3 regions of the Bacillus sp. JK106 genome follow, and region 2 is predicted to be linked to each of the others. Evidence: riboswitches for the same ligand, from Rfam matches in the RefSeq annotation. Region 2 holds a riboswitch; each other region holds the start of a gene.
The links. A riboswitch is a leader RNA that binds a small molecule or an ion and turns the genes downstream of it on or off. The one in region 2 is predicted to bind thiamine pyrophosphate.
Positions count from the first base shown of each region.

Region 1: it holds a riboswitch for thiamine pyrophosphate, as region 2 does, so the genes downstream of both, ACWJJS_RS17100 (TIR domain-containing protein) here and ACWJJS_RS08775 (acetylornithine deacetylase) in region 2, are expected to answer to the same signal.
Region 3: it holds a riboswitch for thiamine pyrophosphate, as region 2 does, so the genes downstream of both, tenA (thiaminase II) here and ACWJJS_RS08775 (acetylornithine deacetylase) in region 2, are expected to answer to the same signal.

Region 1 covers NZ_JBSJQC010000004.1:348,055-352,725, reverse strand. The annotation lists gene ACWJJS_RS17110 (class I SAM-dependent methyltransferase) at 1-129, opposite strand, end outside; gene ACWJJS_RS17105 (thymidylate synthase) at 126-1,136, opposite strand; gene ACWJJS_RS17100 (TIR domain-containing protein) at 1,133-1,597, opposite strand; TPP riboswitch at 1,675-1,778, opposite strand; gene ACWJJS_RS17095 (hypothetical protein) at 1,896-2,276, opposite strand; gene ACWJJS_RS17090 (dihydrodipicolinate synthase family protein) at 2,469-3,269, opposite strand; gene ACWJJS_RS17085 (DinB family protein) at 3,518-4,045, shown strand; gene ACWJJS_RS17080 (cupin domain-containing protein) at 4,304-4,671, opposite strand, start outside.
Region 2 covers NZ_JBSJQC010000002.1:660,457-665,127, reverse strand. The annotation lists gene pgeF (peptidoglycan editing factor PgeF) at 1-813, opposite strand, end outside; gene ACWJJS_RS08780 (YlmC/YmxH family sporulation protein) at 968-1,219, opposite strand; gene ACWJJS_RS08775 (acetylornithine deacetylase) at 1,280-2,560, opposite strand; TPP riboswitch at 2,634-2,742, opposite strand; gene ACWJJS_RS08770 (ABC transporter ATP-binding protein) at 2,747-3,544, opposite strand; gene sigG (RNA polymerase sporulation sigma factor SigG) at 3,673-4,455, opposite strand; gene sigE (RNA polymerase sporulation sigma factor SigE) at 4,596-4,671, opposite strand, start outside.
Region 3 covers NZ_JBSJQC010000002.1:269,104-273,774, reverse strand. The annotation lists gene thiO (glycine oxidase ThiO) at 1-1,074, opposite strand, end outside; gene tenI (thiazole tautomerase TenI) at 1,058-1,675, opposite strand; gene tenA (thiaminase II) at 1,653-2,360, opposite strand; TPP riboswitch at 2,448-2,556, opposite strand; gene ACWJJS_RS06900 (monovalent cation:proton antiporter family protein) at 2,610-4,454, opposite strand.

The sequences.
Region 1 (4,671 bases), on a different contig from region 2:
GAGCACCTTTTTAATCTCCGCTTTATCAAAAGTACGAAAAACAAACTCAAAACCTAACGTTTGTTCTAAAACGTCATTATAAGCATCGAATTTACCAGCAACACTGTCTTCTTTCCATGAAGTTTTCATTGAATTTCCTCCTTTTGCTCAATTGAGAAATAATGAGACCACTTATTCCTGACGAAATATTGATATATAGGAAGTAAACTTTGAAATAGAGAATGATCCATATCCCGTTTATATGCAATATGCTGGTATATACTGAAAAGGAAAAGAATCTGTTTCCAGTAATCAGGTAAATCGAGCATTTCAATATCGTTTTTTGTCATAGAAATGTGATCTTTCCTAAGTAATTCTTCATACTTTAAGACTGTTTCAATGGACGGCCAGTTATTTCCCTCAGGCATTTTCGGAAATTCAAATTCCGGAATATCATGGTGATTTTCAGCTTCCTCAAGCACCGTTTTCGCCCATTCATGATCTGAATCATAAATATGGATTGATCCCGCATTATGAAAATATTCTCCGACTTCTAAACGCAGTTCTCTGGCCATTAATTCCTGCATGAAGGTAAATGAGAAAAGATCACTGATCATCCCGCGAAAAGCATCATTTGCACGCATGACAGAAGACATGTATAATTCGCCTTCCCTCACAAAAAACTGCAAACCGATTGTGCAGGAAACATCTATATTTTCTGAAACGAAGAGTTCCGAAGCATCGAATATTTGAATAAATGCCCTTTTTGAATCAATATCTTCTTGTGTCAAAAGATTTTTTATTCTATTCCATTGATTTAGTTTTGCATTTCCGAATTCAAATATTTTAGGCCCATACGCAGTGCCTGTTAATGTTTTTTTATTCATTGAATATGAAGGCATTTTTTTATTGTAATAACTGATAAAATCTAAGTCGTTACTCCCCGATAAATACCATAACACTTCAGCAAAATTAAACACGATATTGGTTTTTCTTGAGGATAAATAAGTGACACGTTCTATTGGATTTTCCAGAGTCAGATGGTAGTTCAATTGTTCTCTGCTTTTTTGTCCGCGCGGTGAATTGAAAAATTCAGGGTTGTGATAGATGTCATACAGCGTTTCCGTATATGCTTCATGAAAAGTTCTCTTTCTCATTGAGATTCCGCCTTATATGCTGCAAAGATATTTTTAATGTTCTCTAATAAATCATCTGTATCTTTATAGCTGATGTACTCAACATCCGCCACTGCATTTAACCCTTGAATTAAGAAAGCATAATCCTTGTCCTTTTCTAGAAATAGCACGATCTTTTTTTTCAAGGCAGAAGCCCATCCAATTTCTATATGTGTTCCGGGAGAAGCGGGTGATCCGGGGAATGCTGCAAAAAGGTCGCAAGTGCTTATTTCATCAAAATCAATTTTAGTGCATTGAAGGGGTGTCATGAAATCTTTCCCCCACCCTTCCCGCTTGTGAGCATTATGAACCAGCCATCCTTCATTCTCAAAAAAGGAAATTAATGATTCCAGCTTTCCTCTCTCATACGTACTCATCAATCCAGTTTTCTCATCTACTAAACTTTTAAAAGGCCCTGCCAGAAAAACTTTTTTCGTCGCCACTTCATATCACCCTTTCAAAATAAATAAAGCCACTTTCCTCTATGGAAAGTGGCTTAAATATAGATAAGATAAAGAATCTCTCTAATTTTTCACTTCCCTACGCTGGTATTAACCAAATCAGGTTCAAAGGGTCAGGACGTATTGTCTCTTCTCAGCTATTAAAGCTCCCCTAGTGACTTTTTATAAATATTTACTTTAATTCTATGCTATTCCATATAAATAGTCAAACAATGACCGGCAAAAAGCGCTGCGGATATCACTGGGATTCCTCTTCAATATTGCAGCTTACCCACTAGTTTTAAAACCTTCCGGCCTCTTTTTTCCTGCCAACGAATAAGGTCACGGCCACACTCGCTGAACTGACCAAAGTCCCCAGAACGGCAGCAAGAATTGTCAAAAAGCCATGGGGAATCAGAAATCCAATCGGAATGAGGCCCGCAAACGTGAGAACGATAAAACATTGATAGACTCCGGATATGATTCTCACAACCAAGCTGCTAAAAAAGGACATGACGAATGGCGGAATGAACAAACATAAAATGATTCCGAGTGAGATCAATAAAATCATAGGCTCGTCAAAAGAAATGACACGATCGCCGGGAGACTCTTCAGCCGCCGCGAATACAGCAAATATAGACATCATCAGCGTAAGAAAAACAAGAAAAAACCTTTTCAGCAACGTTATGACTCCTTCTTATAAAAACGGGTATCCTTTTTTAATGACAATAACCAATTTATGTTATCAAATGAAATAATATGAAGTCAATTGATGAATGAATCATAATAAAGCGTGTCATTTTCTTCCGTGAAGCCGTATCACCGCCGGAATACATTCCTTTTGATTATGCCTATGATCAAAAATACACTTCACTTAACTTGATATCATAGGTGACCGGCAGCTGCCTGCTGGAATCCCAATCTTCTTATAGTGATTTTTTATATTCATGACAGTATGATGATTTGTCACTTCATCAATCAGATCGTTTATTCGATCCAGATTGATCGGTTTATTTTCTGATAAGATGCTGAAGCTTTCTCTGATTTCTTCAGGATAGACATTTCCGGCCATGCTTGACAGGCCGTTACACCCGTTACTCAGCATCTTCGGAAATTCAACGTCCCCTGCCGCAAACAAAATAAAGTGATCAGGGAACTCTGTTTGTTTATGACGCAGAACGTCTCCTCCTTCTTTCAGCCCCCTTATCCCGGGATGCCGGCTTATTAAGTCTTTAAGCGCTTTCTCACTCAGATTAAAACCGGTCCGGCCGGGGTTATTATAAAGCACAGCCTCTTTAGAGGTATGACTGAGAAGTTCGTCAACGTAATAAACGGCTTGCTGCTGTGTCGGTCTTATATAAGGAGGAAAACCAATCAATACAGAATCAATATTGGTTTTCTCAATGTGTTTCATCAGTTTGACGGCATCACTGGTTCTTACGGCTGAAACCCCGAACATCAGTTCAACATCTTCAAATTTTCGCTGATTAACATACTCAATGATCTGAAGGCGCTCATCTATGCTGAGTGAATGCTGTTCACCAGTCGTGCCGCATATGAGTAACGAATTAATACCGCTGTTTTTCAAATGTTCGACAATAGCATCAAATCCTTCTAAATATAAACTTTCATCTTCATGAAAAGGCGTAGGGATAGCAACATTAAAATTTCGCATGAGAATGTCCTCCAAGTACATATTCTTGAATATCTGCAGAGTATCATATAACACTGTCTGACATTTAAAAAGGTACAGTTTCAGATAATTCAACATGTCAGATGTAAAGGCCGACACACAAAAAAAAGCAGGCAAAGAGAGCCTGCTTCATTGCTTCATCCTATAGCGATTCATTCTTTGGATTGCTTGACAAATAAGAGTAATAAGGCAAACTAAATATAAAAATTGTACTAATGAGGCGGGGTTTTATGATTTTAGATTTAAAAGGTGAAACGCACATGGATCATCTTGTGGGAATGCTGTATTCTGCCGTTAATGAAAATTACTGCCGCTTAATATCCATTGTGTCAGACATGTCACAGCAAGAGATCGATTATAAAGGACCAAATCAAACATACAATAGTACAGCTCAGCTAATAAGACACTTAGCATATGTTGATCTCAACTGGATATTTAGAATAAAGGGTGAACCGATACCAAAGCAGCTTGAAGAGAAGTATGGACCAATGTTAGATCAGAACAATAAGATCCCTTTCATTTCCGGTGTTTCATTAAAACAAATTCTCACTGATTATGAAGAAGTATTCAGCATGTTTAAGTCTGTTTGTTATCAGCTAACTGACGATCAGCTGAATCACACAGTAGATTATGAAGCAGATAAACAAGCAACCATTCAATGGGGAATATGGCATATGGCAGACCATAATAGATATCATCAAGCTCATATTAATCAGCTTCGCAAATGGTTTGAAGAGAAACAGAAACTTGACAGTTAATGCCGCTTAGTAGGAGGAGCAAGGATAAATTTATTACAAATTCATGTTCACTGACTGCCAATCAATTAAAATGGTCAGACAAAAAACCACATTTGCTGTTGAAAAGTTGTGGAATAAAGCATCGCATCAACTGCACTATGACAAGCTGAAACGTTAATATTTTGTGTTTCAGCCATTCAATCGCTATATTTGATCATGCTGTCCCAATACGATTTTTTTTATAGTCTTTGCAGCAGCAAAGTCCTCTGGAATCCTATACTAATCTTCCGCAGCCGCTGCATCGGCCTTTGTCACATGAACTGTACCAAACGGATGGTTGGGAGGAGCGTAAATTGAATATAGTTTTAACGGCGTATTACCCGTATTAATCACATTGTGCCACGTGCCGGCAGGGACAACAATGGCATAATCATCATAGACATTTCTTCGGAAACTTAAATGATCTTTACTCTTGCCCATTTTAACTAGCCCTCGGCCTTGCTCAATCCGTAAGAATTGATCTACGTTAGGATGGATCTCCAAACCGATATCTTCTCCAATGCCAAGACTCATCAAAGTAATTTGAAAATGCTTTCCTGTCCATAGGGCCGTACGGAACGTATTGTTTTGTTTTGCGGCTTTATTGA
Region 2 (4,671 bases):
GGACATCATGCGTCCCGTTTTCCCTTTGTCGCGGCGGTGTGAAAAGAATAGTTCATGCTCTCGTTCGGTGCATAGACCGCTGACTGAAATGTTTTCTTCCGGAATGCCGCAATGTATCAGAAGAAGACGGTTGACCTCTTTTAAATCAAGCTGATACTGGCCTTTTTCCGTTTCGCATATGGCGGATTCAGCCGTAAAGGGCAGCGCCCGCACTTCATTGATGACGCGGTCGTCGACTGTATAGCTTCCCGCGCTGATGGACGGACCGATGACAGCCTGAATATCTGTTAAACGGGAGCCTTCTTCGTTTACCCAGCGTTCCGTCATGATGCGTCCGATTTGTTTGACCGTCCCCTTCCATCCGGCATGGGCAGCGCCGATAATGGATTTCACCGGGTCATAAAAATACAAGGGCACACAGTCCGCAAAACAAAGGGCCAAAAAAAGATTCGCATCTTTCGTGTAGAGCCCGTCCGTCCCGCGGAATGCGGAAGAATAGTCTCTCGCTCCTTTTCCTTTATCCCCGGCTGTCACGCGCCGGACGCGGTTTTCATGTGTCTGGTCGGCAAACACCCAGGAATCCAGATCAGTACCGCATAAGGACGCTATGACTTCACGGTTTGTCACAACATCATGAGCTTCGTCCCGGACGTGCAATCCGGTATTTAATGACTCATACGGAGGATTGCTGACACCGCCGTTTTTCGTTGTGAATCCGGCGATGACCTTTGTGTTAAGCTGATTCACACAGTTCCAGTCTTCTATCATGAGTGCCGAGGGGGTGGTAAGACTAAACGGGTGATATGTATTCATGGAGATCCAACCTTTCGACAAACATTAAAAAAGCGTAATTTCCCACTCATTTTAACACAATTTTAAGCATACGTTTAGCGGCTGATTGAAAAATGAGATAAATAAATGTGCCGGAAACATTGAGATTTCCGGCTTTTTACAAGTAAAGGGAGGATTACGCTCCCCCCTTTGGTTCATTTACACGCACTAAGATGACATCTTCCCCAATTTTAACTATATTTCGCCAAGGAATGATCATTTCCTCTTCTTTTCCGAAAAAACCGAGAACTTTTCCGCTGCCGCCTAAAATAATCGCCTGAATTTTTCCCGTTGTCACGTTAATATCAATATCCCCGATGCTTCCGAGTTTTTTTCCGTTCGACACGTTTACCACATCTTTTATTTGAAATTCAGATATGCTGATCATCCGTATCACGCCCTTTGCCCGTTCTTTTTCCTATTATATGAACGGCCGGGCTGAACCTTGTCACATCGGGCAATCTTTTTTGCGGCTGCACCAGTCGAGAATAAATCTCAGCATGATTTTCGTATAGTCCATAAGCTCATCAACGGACACTTCCTCGTTTACGGAGTGGGCGTTTTTTAAATCGCCGGGGCCGTATATGACGCTCGGAATCCCGGCCTGATAAAGCCACCCTCCGTCTGTTACGGTTTGGGAAACATCAATGACGGGCTCCTGTTTTTTGACGGCTGAGTGTGATGCAGCCAAGACAGAAACTGCCGGATGATGCGGATCGATTTCCAGCGCCGGGAACACCTCTCCTCTGTCTTCAATCATCGAAGATCCGCCCCATTTGAACACCGGCCTGTTTTCTTTGAGCCACAGATCACTGTCAGCGACACGATTAATATAGTCTTCGATTTCTGCAGCTGCTTGTTCGTGCGTTTCGTTCGGATAAAAGTGGACGGTGATCCATAACCGGCATTCATCGGCGACAAACGCTGCGTGTCTTCCGCCTTCAATGACGGCGGGGTTGATCGTATTGGTGCCGGGCGCAATGCCGGGATAGCTTTTCGTTACCGCCCAGTGACGCTCCAGCTCTCCCAAGGCAGTGATGATTTTCGCCATTTTTTCGATGGCGCTCGCTCCGAATGTGCCTCCGCCCGCATGAATCATATTGCGCCTCATGCCGTCATGAAATGTTTGTTTGCTTTTCAATTCTATCCAGCCGGTGATGACACCGCCCTGCCCCTGAATATGCAGGCTGCTCGTATCCGCGACAACCGCAAAATCCGCGTGATAGCCGCGTTTGCAGCATTCCAGCGTCCCCGCCTCGCCGACTTCTTCTCCGATTACAGACTGTACAATGAGGTCGCCCGGAAGCTTAATGCCGGCATCATGGATCAGCTTCAGAGAGAAAAGAACACACGCCCAACCCCCTTTCATATCAGCGGCGCCCCTTCCGATCAGCATGCCGTCTTTTACGAGCGGCTGAAACGGGTCAGAGTTCCAGTCTTCGCCCCCGGCTTCTGCCACATCAATGTGTCCGTTTAAAATCAGGCTTTGATGCCTGCTTGAATCTGTCCCTTTTAAAACACCGACTACATTCGGATCTTCCGGATACACATCCCACATATCGACCGAGCAGCCCGTTTCTTTTAAAAAGCCGGCCACCCACTTTTGGGCTTCTGTTGTATTTCTTGCAGGCGGAGCCGGTGTCGGAAAGGCGATCAACCTTTCAGCTATTTGTATTAAATCGCCCCGCCGTTTATCCGCCTGGTGTAACAGCATATCAATCTGATGCATTGGAAATCTCCCCTTTGGCTGTATCAAAAAACCCGTTTCATTAAAATGAAACGGGTAAAAAACGGATCTTCCTCCGCTTTTTTCACCGCTTCCCTCCGCCGGCATGATCCGGATCAGGTCCGTTAAGGGTTGAGACCAACGTCTCTCTCAGCTGCATGTCAGCAGCACCCCCAGGGTGAATTGATGTTATTTGACGGATGATGCCGCTTTTGCACGTGTTAAAAACGGGCGGCCATTGTTCCATAAGACATTGACAGGCGTATCGAAAAACGCTGTAAGCCGCTCGTCAGAAAGCATGTCCCTGATTTTCCCGGAGGCGAACACCTCGCCTTGTTTTAAAAGCAGCGCCTGATCAAATACCGGCAGAATTTCTTCAGCGTGATGGGTGACATAAAGGATGGACGGTGCATTTTCTTTTTCGGCGATCGACGTAATCGTGTCCAGCAGCTGCTCCCTTGCCATAAAATCAAGACCCGTCACGGGTTCGTCCAAAATCAGCAGTTCCGGATCAGCCATAAGCGCCCGCGCAATCAGCGCTCTTTGTCTTTCCCCTTGTGATAATGTTTCATACCGTCTGTCGGCGTAACTGATGGCGCCCAAATCCTTCAGAAGACCGATCGCTTTTTCCCTTACCTGCTCACTCGGAGTTTCGTACAGCCCGATTGAGGCGTACGCGCCGCTGAGGGCGATTTCAAAAGCGGAGTCCGCGGCATATAATTTGTGCTGAAGACCTGCCGAAACAAGGCCGATTTTCCTTCTGAGCCTGTCACCGAGCTCTGTTTTGCCGAATTGATGGCCGAGCACCTGCATCTCTCCTGAAGTGGGGAAGTAATAAGAGCATAACATATTCAGCAAAGCCGTTTTTCCGGCTCCGTTTAATCCGTACAGCACCCAATTTTCGTTTTTCTCAACGCGCCAGTTGATATCTTTCAAAATCCATTTCCCGTTTCTTTTTAATGACACACTGTCCAGCTGTAAAATCATTGCAGTTTCCCCCGTTTACTTTATTTAAATTTTCTAAAAACTTTTACACATTAGAATACATCACTTTTTTGCAAACGTAAACCATCGCATGAAAAAAGCCTTTAAACAAAGTTTAAAGGCTTTTTCCGTTATTGATGGATATTCTTATTCATTTGTTTAATGGCTGCCTTTTCAAGCCTTGAGACCTGAGCTTGGGATATCCCGATTTCTTCAGCGACTTCCATTTGGGTTTTCCCTTGGAAAAAGCGCTTTCGCAAAATCATTTTTTCCCGTTCGTTCAGTCTTCTCATGCCTTCTTTCAGAGCGAGCTCCTCAATCCATTGTGTATCCTTGTTGCGCTCATCGCTGATCTGGTCCATCACGTAGATCGGATCGCCGCCGTCATTATAAATCGGCTCAAACAGTGAAACCGGATCCTGGATGGCGTCAAGGGCAAACACAATTTCTTCATGGGGCACTTCAAGAACTTTGGCGATTTCCTCTGCTGTCGGCTCCCTGCTTGTCTCACTGATTAACCGCTCTCTTACTTGAAGCGCTTTATATGCGATATCGCGAAGCGACCTCGAGACGCGGATCGGATTGTTATCCCGCAAATATCTGCGGATTTCTCCGATGATCATCGGTACAGCGTATGTTGAAAACTTAACATTATGGCTTAGGTCAAAATTATCAATGGATTTCATTAGTCCGATGCAGCCGACCTGAAATAAGTCATCAACATACTCTCCTCTGTTGTTAAACCTCTGAATGACGCTTAAGACAAGGCGCAGGTTGCCGTTTACAAGCTTTTCCCTCGCTGAATCATCGCCCTCATCCTGCAATTGCCTAAACAGCTTTCTCATCTCTTCATTCTTGAGCACCGGTAATTTGGAGGTATCCACCCCGCAAATTTCGACTTTATTTCTTGACACGTTTTTCCCTCCCACTAGGAGCTGCTGTACAACGTTAAGTATCTCCTCGGGTGGGAAAAATATGCACCGCCATTTTACAGAAATAAACATCCGGCGGCGGCAATCCTTGCAGCAGTAAGGGCTGTCAGATGGAAAAAATTTTACACCATTTTGTTAAACTCTTTTCTCAGTCTTTTGATAATCCGCTTTTCGAGCCGGGAGATATAAGATTGTGAA
Region 3 (4,671 bases), 390 kb from region 2:
CGCTTCTTCCCATTCCTGTTTAATCTGTCTTTCCATGATCATATCCCGCACCATTTCAGCCGTTGCCGGCGCCAACAGGATGCCGTTCCGAAAATGGCCGGCGGCGAAGATGATGCCGCTGTCTTCAGGGTGTTGCCCGATAAACGGCTTGCCGTCTCTTGTTCCCGGCCTGAGCCCCGCCCAAAACCGGTCTATTTTCATATGTTCGATGGCGGGAAGCATGGTTTTCGCTTTTGCAATGACGGCCTCAATTCCTCCGATGTCAGGCGTATCGCTCCAGTCACCCTGTTTCATCGTGGCGCCGATGACAAGCCGGCCGCTTTTTCTCGGGACGACATAACAATGATCATGGTAAAGGGTTTTGGTCAGCGGGGTATCGTCATTCCACACGGAAAGGCATTCTCCTTTCACAGGAAAAAAAGGCTGTCCCAAGCCGAGCTGGCTGAAAAACCGGCCGCTCCATACACCGCTTGCAACTGCGACTTTGTCAGCATAAACATCCCCGCCGGACGTTGTGATGCAGTATTCTCCGTTCACCCGTTTTACGGAGGTGGCTTGTGTATGCTCATATATGTGAGCGCCATAGCGCCGCGCCCCTTTTGCATACGCTTTGCAAACATAGTACGGTTCGACATGGACATCGTCTTTTATAAAACTGGCGCCGAGAATGTCTTTTGAAGCGTAAGGCTCTTTTTCAAGGGCATCTTCCGCTGAAAGCCAAGTGACGGAAGGCAGATCATCCATCTTCCGTAAACGGGCGATATCTTCTTCGGTATACGCCAGTTTAAGCATTCCGCCGTTATGGCGCCTGATGTCAATGCCGCAAACTTCCTCAAGCTCTTGCCCCGCCGCTTCATACAGCCTTTGACTGTGCATGGCAAAATCAAAAAACGCATCCCGTTTTTCACATTCCGCATGAGCGCCCAGCATTCCCGCGGCAGCGCTTGTCGTTTTTCGGCCGACTTCTCCGCCTTCAAACAAGACAACGTTCTGCTGCGTCTTCGCCAGCTCATAAGAAATGGCGCACCCGATAATTCCGCCGCCGATCACCGCCGTATCATAGTGTTTCTTCATAATCGGCCTCCCTTACCGCGCGTGCATACCGTTTTGCCGCCTCCTCAGGATTTTCAGCTGAGAAAATGCCTGACATGACGGCAATTCCGTCCGGCTTCGCCTGCTTTGTGTGTCCGATCGTCTGCAGTGTCATTCCGCCGATTGCGATAACGGGGATGGAAAGCGTGCGTTTGATCTCTGAAAGCAGGCTGATGCCTCTTGCTTCAAGTCCTTGTTTACATTCGGTTTCAAATATATGGCCGAACACCACATAATCCGCATCTTCCTTTTCAGCTTGGATGGCTTCTTCCAGCGAATGAACCGAACGTCCGATATGAAGATGGGGAAATCTGCTTCGCACCTGTTTTACGGAAAAGCTGCGGGACGGAAGCTGAACACGGTGTATGTTGGCAAAAAGCGCGATATCCGCCCTGTCATTGATGATCAATTTGTCCTTATCCGCACCGCCCTTTTTCAAAAGGGACAAAAGCTGCATGATCTCTCCCGCTGTTTTATCCCGCTCACGGATATGGATAAAGCTCACTTCGCGCTGAATCGATAGAATATCCTCGGCCAGCTCGGCAACGGGTTTGCGATTATCAGTTACCGCGTGCAGCTCCAAAGGATTCCACCTCTTTTCCGTCCTTCTCGGACCAGCCTTCTTTTTGATAAGCCATTCCCCAAAATTGATATTCATAATAGCTTGAAATCACAAAATTCTCTTTCATTTTTGCACGGATTTCCTCTGTGCTGTTTTCAGCAATCTCATCAAAACGGCTGATCTGTTCTTCGACCTGCTGTCTGAACCAGTCTCCGCCGTATGTACCGACCCATTTTTCATAAATCGGATGCTCCGGTTTGCACTCTTTTAAGTGTTCGCCGACTTCATAATAAAGCCAATAACAGGGCAGAAGCGCAGCTAATATTTCTCCAAAATTGCCGCTCATCACCGATCTGTACATATGAGACGTATAAGAATAGGCGGTCGGTGCCGGTTTAAATGCCGCACGCTCTTCTTCCGTAATTCCTAAAAGCTCCGTAAACTCGCGGTGCAGCGCCATTTCCGCTTCATATGTCCCTTGAGCGTGGCCCGCCATCCTGCCCGTCGTAAACAAGTCTTCGGCATATGCGGCGCCGAACGCCTGAACTTTTGCAAAATGCGTCAAATAGTAGGAATCTTGCAGCACGTAATAGCTGAAACGGTCAATCGGCAGGCTTCCGTCACCGATTCCCGTTACAAACGGATGAACAAAACTTCCGTCCCACCATTCGGCAGCCGCCTGTCTGCATTCTTCAGAAAATGTCATCATGTCTTCCCCCCTGATAAAATAAAAAAACCACTTTCCCGCATCGGAAAAGTGGTTTGGAATTTAAATGGATAAAAGGAACCCCAAAAAAATACCGCTCCACTTCCCTACGCAGGTCTGAACCTGTTCAAGTTATGAGGGTCTAAAAGTCTCACTTTTATCTCAGCCCTTATGAAGGACACCCCTAGTGGTCATACGATTAATGATTTATTTGTTATGCCTTCTATATTATCACGAATTGCAATTTGGTCAAGCTTCAAGGATTTTTCTCAGTTCCGACACGTAGTTGCGCGAGCCCGTGACGATGAGACGGTCTCCTGTTTTCAGCCGCGTGTCTCCGTGCGGAACGATGCTGTCCACACCTCTGAAAATCCGGACGAAAATCACATCGCCCATCAGCGGAAATTCCCGCAGAATGATGCCGTTATACGCCGGGTTTTCCAGATTGATCTGATATAACGAAGACTCCTCATTCGTCAGGAGGCTCATCACGCCCGGCGCCTCAATTAACGCGCGCAGCAGCGTTTTTGTAGACATAAGGATAGAAAAAATACTGATGCCCTCTTCTTTCAGTTTTGTTTCATGCTCAACCGAGCCGACGCTTGCGATGATACGCTCAGTCCCTTTCTCTTTCGCTAGTAAGGCGATTTCAGCGTTCACATCTTCATTTCCCGTCGCCACGACAAGAATATCCGTTTTAAAAATACCGTGCGACTCAAGCGTGCCGGGCTCGTAATCAGAAATCGTGTCAACTGAAAAAACGGATTCCGCAAGCGTTTCCCCGGCATTTTCCTGATACACATGGACGACCCGTACTTCATATTCCTCCTCTGGCAATTCCAGCGTAACCGGGAGCGTCATTTGATTGGCGCCGATAAATGTAATGCGCTTTTTTTCCTGCGGCGCGCTTTGCCGTTTGAATAATTTCTTAAAGCCGATCGGCGTGATGATGCTGGCAATAACCGCAACTAAAGTCAGCGCGCCGGACATATTGGCGCTGATAATGTGGAGCCTTTCTCCGATCGTAGCCGCCGCGATAACAAGCGACAGCGTGGACGTCAGCAAAAAGCCCGAAGCAAACACGGTTCTTTTGTCGTACCATTTCTTTAAATAAAACACCGGGAACATTTTGCTGATAAACAGCGCAAGCAGAAGAAGCGGAATCATCGTTAATGTTTTCGGATCTTGGAAAAGCGTCCAAATGTCCAATTTCACCCCGACCATGACGAAAAAGATCGGAATTAAAAACCCGTAGCCGAAGGAATCCAGCTGTTCCACCATTTCTTTATTCGGAGACAGAAGCGATACCAGAACGCCTGCCAAAAACGCGCCGAGAATATTTTCCGCCCCGAGAGATTCCGATAAAGCGACAAGCACGATAATCAGTGTGAAAATGGCTCTCGTGCCGATCTGCACAGTGCCTTTAGACATCGACTGCACAAATGAACGATGTTTAAAGATCCTGCCGAAGAAATACAGCACGACCCCCGCGGCAAAGAGAATCAACAGAAGCCACATATTTCCGCTGTCTTCTCCGTAAAGAGAAGAGAAGAAAGCGAGCAGAATCATTGTAGCCAAGTCCGCGATAACGGCGACAAGCAGGATAATCTGGCCGATATTGGAGTTCATGATCCGTTCTTCTTTTAAAGTCGGGACCACCACACCGAGTGATATCGTCGAAATAATAAGCGTCATTAAAAATGCGTTTTGTATAAAACCGGCTAATACAAAGGCATAGGACAGCAGCAATGATAAAATAAAGATGCCGAAAAAGATAATCAGTGCGGCAGAAAACGTGTTGGGCGCTTCCTTGCCGTTCGGAAGGAATTGTTTTTTCTTCCCTTTCTCAAATGAAGAAAAATCAATTTCCAAGCCGCTTAAAAACATTAAAAAGATAAAGCCGAGAACAGACAGCGTCTCCAGCCACGTGTCTCCCTGAACGACAAGATTCAGGCCGCTTTTTCCGATAATAAGCCCCATGATGATCTCCGCGACGACGACGGGGATGCTGAGCTTAAACCGATGTAAAAGGAGCGGCGTCAAAAAAGCGACGATCAAAACGACGACTAAAGATGCGACTGATGTGTGTTCCATTTGTAAATACCTCCTTAAAACAAGGGTTATAAAAGCCCGCTTTAAGCGGGCGAAACCTTACTTTTTTTTAAAAACATAACGCATATTCTAACAAGGCTGAACGCGAAAAAAAAGTGATAAGGCTTTATTTCTTTAATTCTTTTTTAATTTGTGCAAAAACAGCGTAATTAGGTATAGGAATTAGCCCCATAATAAATAAAAAACCGTTAATAAGGAG